4 regions of the Vibrio sp. RC586 genome follow, and region 1 is predicted to be linked to each of the others. Evidence: predicted binding sites of a transcription regulator. Region 1 holds the regulator's gene; each other region holds the start of a gene.
What was found. The regulator MetJ, encoded in region 1, represses methionine synthesis genes. The targets are predictions, from matches to a motif close to TTAGACNTNTANANGTCTAA.
Positions count from the first base shown of each region.

Region 2: the regulator MetJ is predicted to act here: its motif matches at 1,331-1,350, upstream of metN (methionine ABC transporter ATP-binding protein MetN).
Region 3: the regulator MetJ is predicted to act here: its motif matches at 1,446-1,465, upstream of metK (methionine adenosyltransferase).
Region 4: the regulator MetJ is predicted to act here: its motif matches at 1,861-1,880, upstream of metE (5-methyltetrahydropteroyltriglutamate--homocysteine S-methyltransferase).

Region 1 covers NZ_ADBD01000005.1:179,492-182,664, forward strand. Annotated here, with positions in the region: gene rpmE (50S ribosomal protein L31) at 1-193, shown strand, start outside; gene VOA_RS14675 (malic enzyme-like NAD(P)-binding protein) at 504-1,781, shown strand; gene metJ (met regulon transcriptional regulator MetJ) at 1,868-2,185, opposite strand; gene VOA_RS14665 (O-succinylhomoserine (thiol)-lyase) at 2,453-3,173, shown strand, end outside.
Region 2 covers NZ_ADBD01000007.1:739,738-742,910, reverse strand. Annotated here, with positions in the region: gene VOA_RS10900 (methionine ABC transporter permease) at 1-209, opposite strand, end outside; gene metN (methionine ABC transporter ATP-binding protein MetN) at 199-1,233, opposite strand; gene gmhB (D-glycero-beta-D-manno-heptose 1,7-bisphosphate 7-phosphatase) at 1,447-2,007, shown strand; gene treR (trehalose operon repressor TreR) at 2,077-3,027, shown strand.
Region 3 covers NZ_ADBD01000011.1:16,686-19,858, reverse strand. Annotated here, with positions in the region: gene VOA_RS05650 (SprT family zinc-dependent metalloprotease) at 1-87, opposite strand, end outside; gene metK (methionine adenosyltransferase) at 210-1,367, opposite strand; gene tkt (transketolase) at 1,697-3,173, shown strand, end outside.
Region 4 covers NZ_ADBD01000013.1:197,878-201,050, forward strand. Annotated here, with positions in the region: gene metE (5-methyltetrahydropteroyltriglutamate--homocysteine S-methyltransferase) at 1-1,798, opposite strand, end outside; gene metR (HTH-type transcriptional regulator MetR) at 2,195-3,112, shown strand; gene VOA_RS04575 (DUF4250 domain-containing protein) at 3,119-3,173, opposite strand, start outside.

The sequences.
Region 1 (3,173 bases):
CAAAGCAGTAAACGCAACTTGTTCTTGCGGCAACTCTTTCGTTTTCAACTCTACTCTAGGTAAAGATTCAATGCACCTAGACGTATGTGACAAGTGCCACCCATTCTACTCTGGTAAGCAACGTATCGTTGACACCGGTGGTCGTGTTGAGCGCTTCAACAAGCGTTTCGGCGCACTGTCTGCGAAGAAGTAATTTCTGCTTTACGCAAGATTTTGAAAAAGGACGCTTCGGCGTCCTTTTTTCATATGTCGCATTCTGAAATGAGTGACAAGATTCATCGTCGTTATCAATACCCATTTCTTCACTCACTTATCTGCATATAAAACGCTTTTAAGCGGCACGTTCTGGCTATTTCTTCTCCGCATTTCACATTTTCACTGGTCTTATCAGCAAGATCTTCGCTTTTTTTGTACCCTTTGCTCAGTGTCTAACCTAGGCAGGTTGCAATAGTTACTTTAAAATTTGCGACCTTTCCCATAAATAACAATAAGAGAACAGCCCTATGTCCGATGACAATCGCCTCAACCCAACTCCTGAAGAACAATTTCGCCAACGTGCTCTGGATTACCATGCTTACCCAACCGCGGGCAAAATTGGTATTGCGCTGACCAAACCTGCTGATTCAGCTGCCGATCTTGCGCTGGCTTATAGCCCAGGCGTAGCAGAGCCGGTTCGTGAAATCGCACAAAACGTGGAAAATGTGTACAAATACACCGCCAAAGGCAACACGGTTGCCGTGATCTCTAACGGCACTGCGATTTTAGGATTGGGCAATTTGGGACCGATGGCCTCTAAGCCTGTCATGGAAGGTAAGGCACTGCTGTTTAAACGCTTTGCAGGACTGGATTCGATTGATATTGAAGTCAAACACCGCACCATCGATGAATTTGTTGATACGGTAGCCAACATTGCCGATACCTTCGGTGGCATTAACTTAGAAGACATCAAAGCGCCAGACTGCTTTGAAATTGAACGCCGCCTGATTGAACGTTGTGATGTGCCTGTGTTCCACGATGACCAGCACGGTACCGCGATTGTGACTGCTGCGGGTATGCTCAACGCATTAGAGCTACAAGGTAAACAGCTGAAAGACTGTATGATCGTCTGTCTTGGTGCAGGGGCTGCTGCGGTAGCGTGTATGGAGCTACTGATCAAATGCGGTGCAATGCGTGAGAAGATTTACATGCTGGATCGCAAAGGCGTGATCCACACTCGCCGTGACGATCTCAACGAATACAAACAGCTGTTTGCCAACAACACCGATAAACGCACACTGGAAGATGTGATTGCGGGAGCCGATCTGTTCTTAGGCGTATCAGGCCCTAACCTGCTGCCAGCCAATGCACTCAAACTGATGGCCGATAAGCCAGTGGTGTTTGCGTGTTCCAACCCAGATCCTGAAATCAAACCGGAAATTGCCCATCAAGTCCGTAATGACATGATCATGGGTACTGGTCGCAGCGACTATCCAAACCAAGTTAACAACGTGCTCTGCTTCCCGTTCATCTTCCGCGGTGCGCTGGATGTTCGCGCCAGTGAAATCAACGATCAGATGAAACTCGCCGCCGTAGAAGCGATTCGTCAATTAGCCAAAGAGCCCGTACCGGCAGAAGTTTTGGCCGCAGCGGGAGTGGATAAGCTCAGTTTCGGTATTGAGTACATCATTCCAAAACCAATGGACCCGCGCCTATTGCCACGCGTAGCGCGTGCGGTGGCGGAAGCCGCGGTGGAATCGGGTGTGGCTCGTATTCCAATGCCAGAAAACTATATGCAGGCGTAATCTGTTTACATGCATGGATAGCAAGAAGCCCCTCGCACGAGGGGCTTTTTTATGAGCTTAATCTTTCACTTAGCCAATGTCGCTAGCTACTCATCGTAAGATTCGAACTCAATCCCCATTTCGGTCATCAAACGTTTGGCTTCGGCAGGAATGTCATCAGGGCGATCTTTACGCAGGTCTTCGTCCGTCGGCAGAGGCTGACCTGTGTAGGCATGCAAGAAGGCTTCACACAGCAATTCACTGTTGGTTGCGTGACGTAAGTTATTGACTTGACGGCGTGTTCTCTCATCCGTTAGCACTTTGAGAACTTTCAGCGGAATGGATACCGTGATTTTTTTTACCAACTCGCTCTTTTTCCCATGCTCTGCATAGGGGCTGATATATTCGCCATTCCAGTCTGCCATTGCGCACCTTCGTTATTGTGGTTCGAATCGAAATTTCAAAGGCCCTAATTTTAGCGGGATTTACTGCCATAAGCAAAGACATATAGACGTCTAGAAGTGTTGACGTCTTTATTTAACATCAGTAAAGTGTCGATTAATTTATGGGCAACGGATAAACCTCATCCCCCAGTTAGGGAAAGTTGCGATGCGACAACCGACACTGCTGCTTAAAGCAGGAAAGGTATATGATGAAGCCCTCTAGGACAGAATAGCCAGCAAGGAAACTCCATGACCACACGCAAGCCAGCCACCATTGCGGTTCGTACCGGGATTGAATCGGACACTCAATACCATGCCGTTGTACCACCGATTTATCTTTCGACCAACTATGGTTTTCCCGCCTTTGGTGAAGTGCCAAAATACGATTACACCCGCTCAGGCAACCCTAACCGTGGCCTATTAGAGCAGACTCTGTATGAGCTTGAATGTGGTGAAGGTGCGGTGGTGACCAACTGTGGTACTTCGGCCATCAACTTGTGGGTCACCGCACTGTTAGGCCCTAACGATCTGATTGTGGCGCCGCATGATTGCTATGGCGGTACTTATCGCTTGCTCAACACTCGCGCTAAAAAAGGCGACTTCGAAGTACAGTTTGTGGATCAATCCAACGAAGAGGCTCTCACCCAAGCTTTAGCCCGCAAACCCAAACTGTTGCTGATTGAAACCCCATCCAACCCTTTAGTGCGTGTGGTGGATATTGCTCATCTTTGTCAGTTAGCGAAAGCACAAGGCACTTTGGTGGCGGTCGATAACACCTTCTTAACTCCGGTATTCCAAAAGCCGCTCACCTTAGGTGCAGATTTTGTGCTGCATTCCACCACCAAATACATTAACGGTCACTCGGATGTGATTGGCGGCGTGTTGATCTGTAAAAACAAGCAACATTCAGAAGAGCTCGCTTGGTGGGGTAACTGCTTAGGTTCAACCGGCACTCCATTTGATAGCTACA
Region 2 (3,173 bases), on a different contig from region 1:
ATGTTAACAATGGCACCGAGCACTCGATTGAGCGGTAGGTTTTCCAGCAATCCATCTTTTTTAGTGGTGTGTAGAATCACCCCAAGCGGAATACCCAGTGCAAAGCCAACCATGCCCGCAATCGCGACCATGTATAGAGTTTGCCATGTGGCCGTTAAAAGTAGGTCGCTGTTCAGCGCAAACCATTGTGCAATCGTATTAAAGGACATAACCCAGCACCTCTACTTTAACGTTGTTTTCACGCAGATAGTGAATTGCGGCCTCATCATCGTCTGCATTACCAAAAATTTCAGCCACCATCATGCCAAACTTCACTCCACCGGCGTAATCCAGATCTGAGCTGAGGATGCTGACATCGATGTTGTACTTACGAGCGATTTGCGTCATCAGTGGGGCATCCACTGTGGCTCCGGTGAATTCCAAACGCACCAGGGGATAACTCCCAGCTACGCGAGTTGGCTGCAGGCGAGCTTGGTAATCTTCTGGAATCGACAAATCTAAGGTTGAGCGGATGAATTGATGCGCCAACTCAGTTTTGGGGTGGGCAAAAATATCTCCGACCGTACCTTTCTCAACGAGTTCACCACCACCAATGATCGCCACTTCGTGACAAATGCTTTTTACCACATCCATTTCGTGAGTGATCAGCAAAATAGTTAAGTTGAGCTTACGGTTAATTTCTTTAAGCAGTTCCAGAATCGACTGAGTTGTGGCGGGGTCGAGCGCACTCGTGGCTTCATCACACAGCAGCACTTTAGGATTGCTTGCCAAAGCGCGTGCAATCGCCACGCGCTGTTTTTGGCCACCCGAAAGATTGGCTGGGTAACTATCCCGTTTTTCCGCAAGTCCCACCAGAGCCAGTAACTCCGTTACTTTGGTTTCGATGTGTTGCTGTGGCTTATTCGCTAATTCGAGCGGCAGAGCCACGTTTTCAAACACAGTGCGTGAAGAAAGCAGATTAAAATGCTGAAATATCATGCCGATGTTACGGCGAGCCGCGCACAACTGTTGATTGCTGAGTGTGGTTAAATCTACACCATCCACAATCACTTGGCCGCAGGTCGGTTTTTCCAGCATGTTGACACAACGGATCAGCGTACTTTTTCCGGCACCGGATGAGCCAATCACCCCAAAAATCGTGCCTTGCGGAATGAATAAATTGATGTCTTTCAGGGCGTGGATTTCTTTATCCCCCTGATAGAACACTTTATTTACGCTTTTAATCTCAATCATGTGCAACCTTGTACTGCGAGAGGCAGAATAATCTGTTGGCCTCTTTGTCAATTAGTAGTCGATGCTATGGGCTTGCTGAGTTTAAGTCAATAGATATTTTTACGTCTAGACGTCTAAATGGTTGTTGTGAATAGATGAGAAAGTAATTAGATAGTGATGAAAAAAATAAAGCATGCAATAATTCGTACAAAGTGACTTGAAAGAGATAGCATTTTGGCAAAACCAGCCGTATTTCTGGACCGTGATGGCGTGATCAACGTTGATCATGGTTATGTGCATGATGAGCACGATTTCCAATTCATTGAAGGTGTATTTGAAGCAACAGCGGCTTTGCAGCGCATGGGCTATCTACTGGTGTTGGTCACCAATCAGTCCGGCATTGCGCGTGGCAAATTCAGTGAAGAACGTTTCATCTCTCTCACTCAGTGGATGGACTGGAACTTTGCCGATAATGGCGTTGAATTTGATGGGATCTATTACTGTCCGCACCATGCTGAACACGGCATTGGGCAATATAAAGAAGAGTGTGATTGTCGTAAACCAAAGCCAGGTATGTTCTTCTCTGCGCGTGATTTCCTCAAGATCGATATAGCCAACTCGGTGATGGTTGGTGACAAAGCGGAAGATATGATGGCGGCGGAAGCGGCGGGCATCGGCACTAAGATTTTGGTGCGTACTGGTAAGCCTGTTACCGAGCAAGGTGAAGCCTTGGCGACTGTGGTGCTCGATAGTATTCGTGATGTACCGCATTATCTGCTGCGAGTGAAAAAGTAACAGTAAGGTCGCCTAAGCGACCTTATTTATCATTCCCCTTTTCTTATTGATGAATACCAAACACAGCACATGAATCGAAAACTGACCATTTTAGACATTGCTAGGCTCTCGGGCGTTGGGAAATCAACTGTCTCACGTGTGTTAACCAATGATCCTAAAGTGAAGCCTGAAACTCGCGCCAAAGTGGAGCAGGTGATTGCTGAGTCGGGTTACGTGCCTTCTAAGTCGGCACAAACCATGCGTAGTGGCAGCCAAAAAGTGGTGGGTGTCATCATTTCGCGTTTAGATTCCCCTTCCGAAAACAAAGCGGTCAGCACTATGCTGCAAGCCCTTTATGCTCACGGTTATGACGTAGTGATTATGGAGAGCCAATTTAGCCGCGAAAAGACCAACGCCCATTTGAAAGTGCTCGCTAAGCGGCAAGTGGATGGGGTGATTGTGTTTGGTTTTACGGATATTGACCATGATGCTTTGCTTAGTTGGCAGCATCGCTGTGTGCTTTTGGCAATGCACAGTGAAGAGATCTCCTCGATCAATTATGACAATGTTGGGGTGATTGAGCGTGCTTTACAACATCTAGCCCAAAAACAGCTACGTCATATCGCCTTTATTGGGGTGGATCCACGTGACAAAAACACCGGTGAGCTGCGCCTTAACGCGTATCTCAGTTGGTGTGCTCTGCATGGCATTGAAGCGAATTATCAAACCGGACAATTGCATCACGATAGTGCTTATCAGTTGGTGGATAAGGTATTGACTGAACAGACACAAGCGATTGTGTGTGCAAGCGATACTATAGCGCTTGGGGTGATTAAGCGACTGCAAGAGCGTCAACGTAATGATGTTGTCGTGACAGGGGTGGGTGGTAATGAGTTGCTCTCTTTCCTATTTCCGAAAGTGTTCAGTGTCGACCCTGGCTATCGCGAAGCGGGTAAACTGGCGGCTGATCTACTGATTGAGCAACTTTGTGGAACGCATGCAGAATGTGTTCACCTCACTCAGTCTCCCATTTCTCACTGATCGTTCCGTTCCTTTTTTGAATGAGTGAAAATAAGGTCGCTCATCCTAACCTATTAGCGTTGTTCTGCTCATGTGGATAAGCCTGTTTACGGCAGGCTTACAACAGCAATGCATTTACCTCTGTTTTACTACACTGAAATAATGAA
Region 3 (3,173 bases), on a different contig from region 1:
AAAAGGGCGTTGCAAAGTCTCGCTGGCGGTGGCGATACACTGTTTGATTTTCTGCTCAGCTTGGCAGTGCAGATCAAAACGAACCATTAGCGAATTTCTACCTCTAAAAACCCTATCATCGAACTCATAAAAAAGGCCCTTTCATGAGAAAGGGCCTTGAACTGTATTGCAATCTTCGCCGTTTGTCAGCGATGACTTGAAATCAATGCTTATTTTAGACCAGCGAAGTCACGCAGTAGCGCGGCTTTGTCTGTCGCTTCCCAAGGAAACTCTTCACGGCCGAAGTGACCGTAAGCTGCGGTTTTCTTGTAGATAGGTTGCAGCAGGTTCAGCATCTCTTGCAGACCGTATGGACGCAGGTCGAAGAACTGGCGAACGGCTTCAATGATGATCTCTTGCGACACTTTCTCAGTACCGAAAGTTTCCACCATGATAGACGTTGGATCAGCAACACCGATTGCGTAAGAGAGTTGGATTTCACAACGATCAGCCATACCAGCAGCAACGATGTTTTTCGCAACGTAACGCGCTGCGTAAGCCGCTGAACGGTCAACCTTGGATGGATCCTTACCAGAGAATGCACCGCCACCGTGACGCGCTGCGCCGCCGTAGGTATCAACGATGATCTTACGACCGGTCAGACCACAGTCACCCATTGGACCACCGATAACGAAACGGCCGGTTGGGTTGATGAAGTATTTGGTCTCTTTGCTCAACCATTCTGCTGGCAGAACTGGCTTGATGATCTCTTCCATCACCGCTTCACGCAGATCTGGCGTTGAAATAGAGTCACAGTGCTGAGTAGACAGAACCACGGCATCAATACCCACAATCTTGCCTTGGTCGTACTGGAAGGTCACCTGAGATTTTGCATCAGGACGCAACCATGGCAGCGTGCCGTTTTTACGAACTTCTGCTTGGCGTTGCATCAGACGATGTGCGTAGGTGATCGGTGCTGGCATCAGCACTTCAGTTTCGTTGGTCGCATAACCAAACATGATGCCTTGGTCGCCTGCGCCTTGCTCTTTAGGATCGGCTTTATCAACACCTTGGTTGATGTCTGGCGATTGCTTACCGATGGTGTTCAGTACCGCACAAGAGTTGGCATCAAAGCCCATGTCTGAGTGCACGTAACCAATTTCACGAACGGTTTGACGAGTTAACTCTTCGATATCAACCCAAGCGGAAGTAGTGATTTCACCACCTACCATCACCATGCCAGTTTTTACGTAAGTTTCGCAAGCAACGCGAGCTTTAGGATCTTGCTCAAGAATCGCGTCCAACACTGCATCAGAGATCTGGTCTGCAATTTTATCTGGATGGCCTTCTGATACTGATTCTGAAGTAAACAGGTGCTTAATCGCCATGATAGCTCCAATATTTGTGGTTATTCGGTAACGGCATGAAGTGGCGCTACCGATTAATTTCGTACATTTTGTAGGCGTTTCTACATCTAGACGGCTATTTTAGTGTCGAACGCTCAAATTACAAGCTCTTTTTCTGTTTAGCCCATAACCAAACGTTTGCTTAAAAAAGTCAGCTTTGCCACTACAAAGCGAGAATGTGCTAAAAAGTGTGACAAAATCGGAGCAAAGCACCAGTAAATCGTTTGCAGCAGCAGGGGGGCTTTGCGACAATAGCCGCCACTTATTTTTCGCATCCATTCATATCGCTTACTTCCAATTTAGGAGCCGACATGTCTTCTCGCAAACAACTTGCCAATGCTATCCGCGCCCTGAGCATGGACGGCGTTCAAAAAGCTAACTCTGGCCACCCGGGAGCCCCAATGGGCATGGCGGATATCGCCGAAGTGCTGTGGCGTTCACACTTGAACCACAATCCACAAAACCCCAACTGGGCTGACCGCGACCGTTTCGTACTGTCTAACGGCCATGGCTCAATGCTGATTTACTCGCTGCTGCACCTGAGCGGCTACGAGCTGTCGATTGACGATTTGAAAAACTTCCGTCAACTGCACTCCAAAACACCGGGTCACCCAGAGTACGGTTACGCACCGGGCATCGAAACCACTACGGGCCCACTAGGCCAAGGCATCACCAATGCCGTAGGTATGGCGATGGCTGAGAAAGCTCTGGCCGCGCTGTTCAACAAACCGGGTCACGACATCGTTGACCACTTCACTTATGTGTTCATGGGTGATGGCTGTTTGATGGAAGGTATCTCGCACGAAGCCTGTTCACTGGCGGGTACGCTGGGTCTGGGCAAACTGATTGCGTTCTGGGATGACAACGGTATTTCTATTGATGGTCACGTGGAAGGCTGGTTCTCAGACGACACACCAAAACGTTTTGAAGCCTACGGCTGGCATGTGATCCCAGCGGTTGATGGTCACGATGCAGATGCCATTAACGCTGCGATTGAAGCGGCGAAAGCAGAAACGTCTCGCCCAACGCTGATTTGTACCAAAACCATCATCGGTTTTGGCTCTCCAAACAAAGCGGGTTCACACGACTGTCACGGCGCGCCTCTGGGCAACGATGAAATCAAAGCTGCGCGTGAATTCTTAGGTTGGGAATACGCTCCGTTTGAAATCCCGGCTGACATCTACGCAGCGTGGGATGCTAAACAAGCAGGCGCAAGCAAAGAAGCCGCTTGGGATGAGAAATTCGCGGCTTACGCGAAAGCTTATCCAGCCGAAGCCGCTGAATACAAGCGCCGCGTAGCAGGCGAATTGCCAGCGAATTGGGAAGCGGCAACCAGCGAAATTATCGCTAACCTGCAAGCTAACCCTGCGAATATTGCATCGCGTAAAGCATCACAAAACGCGTTGGAAGCGTTCGGCAAACTGCTGCCAGAATTTATGGGTGGTTCTGCTGACTTGGCGCCTTCTAACCTTACTATGTGGTCTGGCTCTAAGTCACTGACAGCAGAAGACTTCTCAGGCAACTACATCCACTACGGTGTACGTGAGTTTGGTATGACCGCCATCATCAACGGTATCGCGCTGCACGGTGGCTTTGTGCCTTACGGTGCGACCTTCCTGATGTTTATGGAATACGCGCGTAACGCGATGCGTATGGCGGCACTGATGAAAGTGCAAAACATCCAAGTGTACACGCACGACTCGATTGGTCTGGGCGAAGATGGCCCAACTCACCAACCGGTTGAGCAAATCGCTTCTCTGCGTATGACGCCAAACATGAGCACATGGC
Region 4 (3,173 bases), on a different contig from region 1:
TATTGATACCCGCATCTTGTAAATCCGCCACTTCATCACGCAGTGCCAACGCCAACTGCTGAGCAATCTCTTGGCGGCTGATGTCTTCTCGTGGGAAGGTCCAGCACAGAATGGTCACTGGCCCCGTCAACATCCCTTTCATCTGCTTAGAGGTCAGAGATTGCGCGTAAGTTGACCACTCCACCGTGATTGGTTTTTCACGTTCGATATCCGCCACCACAATCGCAGGTTTTACACAGCGTGAACCATAGCTCTGTACCCAACCAAATTGGGTGGTTTGGAAACCTGCTAGGTTCTCAGCAAAGTATTCCACCATGTCGTTACGTTCCGCTTCACCGTGTACCAGCACATCTAGCCCTAACGCTTCTTGGCGTTTCACCGCATCCGCTATATGGCCTTTCAAGGCTTGCACATAATCTTGCTCGCTCAGTTTGCCTTGGCGATACGCGCTACGCTCAGTACGGATCTCACCAGTTTGTGGGAAAGAGCCGATAGTTGTGGTCGGTAAGAAAGGCAGACCCAACACTTCCGCTTGGTGATGAGCACGCTCAATGTAAGGGGCACTACGCTCTGCCAACGCCGCCGTAATATTGTTGATGCGCGTTTGTACTGATGCCTTGTTCACGATGTGAGAAGACTTACGCGCAACAATTGGCTGGCTATAGGTATCACAAGCCAAAATCGCAGCAGCATCCCCTTCCAATGCACGCCCCAGCAAGGCCACTTCCGTCACTTTCTGCTTAGCAAACGCAAACCAGCTACGTGTTTCGGCACTCAGGTCGCCTTCCAGATCCAGATCGACTGGGCTGTGCAGCAGTGAACATGAGCTCGCCACCCACAGGCGCTCACCTAATAAGGTTTTCACTGGCTGTAGACGAGCCAGAATGGAACTCAAATCTGCACGCCATACGTTACGGCCATTGATCACACCCGCAGAAAGCACCCAATCAGACGGCAAGCGGTTAACTATGGTATCTAGCTGCGCTGGAGCCGCAGAGACATCTACATGCAGGCCATCAACCGGTAGTTCAACGATCTTATCGAGAGTGTCTAGCACTGAATCAAAGTAAGTGGTCAGCAGCAGTTTTACGTCACCACGAATCACTTGATAAGCCAGTTTAAATGAATCTTGCCAACGTGGTTCTAATTCTAAGGCCAGAACAGGCTCATCAATTTGTACCCACTGCACGCCTTGCTTCGCCAGCTTGCTCAGAATCGCTTGGTAAGCGGTCAATAGACGTGGCAACAGAGTTAAACGATCAAACCCTTCTTCCACTTCTTTACCTAAATACAGGTAACTGATTGGGCCAAGCAGCACAGGTTTTACATCGTGACCCGCTTGCAGAGCTTCATTCACCTCTTCAAACAATTGTGGCCAACTCACATTAAACGTGTCGTTAGAGCTGAACTCAGGCACGATGTAGTGATAGTTAGTATTAAACCACTTGGTCATATCAGAAGCCGCACTACCCGTTCCACAACCACAAGCATTTTGTGACTGACCACGACCGACACGGAACAACGTATCTAAATCAGGAAAACCGTGACTGTGACGTTTAGGCACATGACCCAATAATAGTGTGGTGGTGAGGACATGGTCGTACCAAGCGAAGTCACCAGCGGTCACAAAATCCAGTCCTGCTTCTTTTTGCAGTGCCCAGTTTTGCTGGCGAATTTGGCTACCAACTTGTTTTAAAGCAGCCTGATCAATGTCACCACGCCAGTATTTTTCAAGGGCGAATTTGAGTTCTCGTTTTTCACCAATACGTGGGTAGCCAAGAATGTGAGTCGTTGTCATGTGAAAATCCTTTGTCTGTTCTTAATAGGTCGTACAAGTTCTAAAGCCGATTCAGTACATCTCAAGATGTCTGGATGGCTAAACTATCTCGTTGTACGTCGATAAGAACAAGGTTCATTTATTCAACTTGTTTATTAGTAATTTTCATGTTGGTACTGGCGATTATCAATTTACCTTTACTATTTATAACCAAACTGCTTGGAGTTGCAGGTAGACAGCAAGTGAGCTCATCCCCATGAGCATAGAGACGCTATGTGATTGGGGTGAGCGAACGTAGCCAACACCGCTGCGGCTTCAAGCAGGAAGGTTATAGCCATCTAGATGTTTACAGCTCCGTAAAATCGGCGTAACTTAGCTAAAAATTCATGTTGGCTTAGGGATAAGTGAGGAGAGCTCATGATAGAGCTGAAACATTTGAAAACGTTGATCTCGCTACGCGATACCGGTTCACTGACCGCAACCGCGACCTCGTTGCATCTCACCCAGTCTGCGCTCTCACATCAGATTAAAGATTTGGAAGCGCGAATTGGCGGGCAGCTTTTTTTGCGTAAAACACGCCCAGTGCGTTTTACCGCCGAAGGCGAAATTTTGCTGCGTTTGGCGGACGATGTTTTACCCAAGATGGCGCGCGCCGAAAATGAACTGGCGAGCCTCAAGGAAGATGTGAACGGACGCCTGCACATGGCGATTGAGTGCCACTCCTGCTTTCAATGGCTGATGCCCGCCTTGCGTGAATATCAGGTCGGCTGGCCAAGTGTGGCACTGGATTTTTCTTCTGGTTTTGGCTTTGAACCTCTGCCCGCACTATTAGCGGGAGAACTGGATTTGGTGATCACGTCCGATATTTTGCCGCGCTCAGAAGTGCATTATGAGCCATTGTTTGATTTTGAAATGCGCCTTATCACCGCCACCAATCACCCGTTGGCAGAGAAAACCTTGATTGAGCCGCAAGATTTGGCCGATCAAACCATGCTCACCTATCCGGTGCAAAAGCAAAGGCTGGATGTGGTAAAACACTTTTTGCACCCCGCAGGTGTCGAGCCCGCGCGTTGGAAGCAAGCCGACAATACGTTAATGCTGGTACAAATGGTATCTGCAGGGTTAGGGGTTGCGGCTCTACCGAATTGGGCAATCAGCGAGTTTTCACGCCAAGGATTAATTACCAGTAAACCGTTAGGCAAAGGCTTATGGCGCAGACTGTTTGCGGCAACTCGTCACAGTGAAAAGGATAAACGCTACCTGCAAGCCTTTTTCGCTACCGCACGCCAACAATGCAAAAGCCACCTTGATGGGATCAAGATGGCTTCGCTTTAAAAATCATTAACGTGCATAAGCTTTGAATTGATTGGTAAGGGGATCGTATTGGTAACCCAGC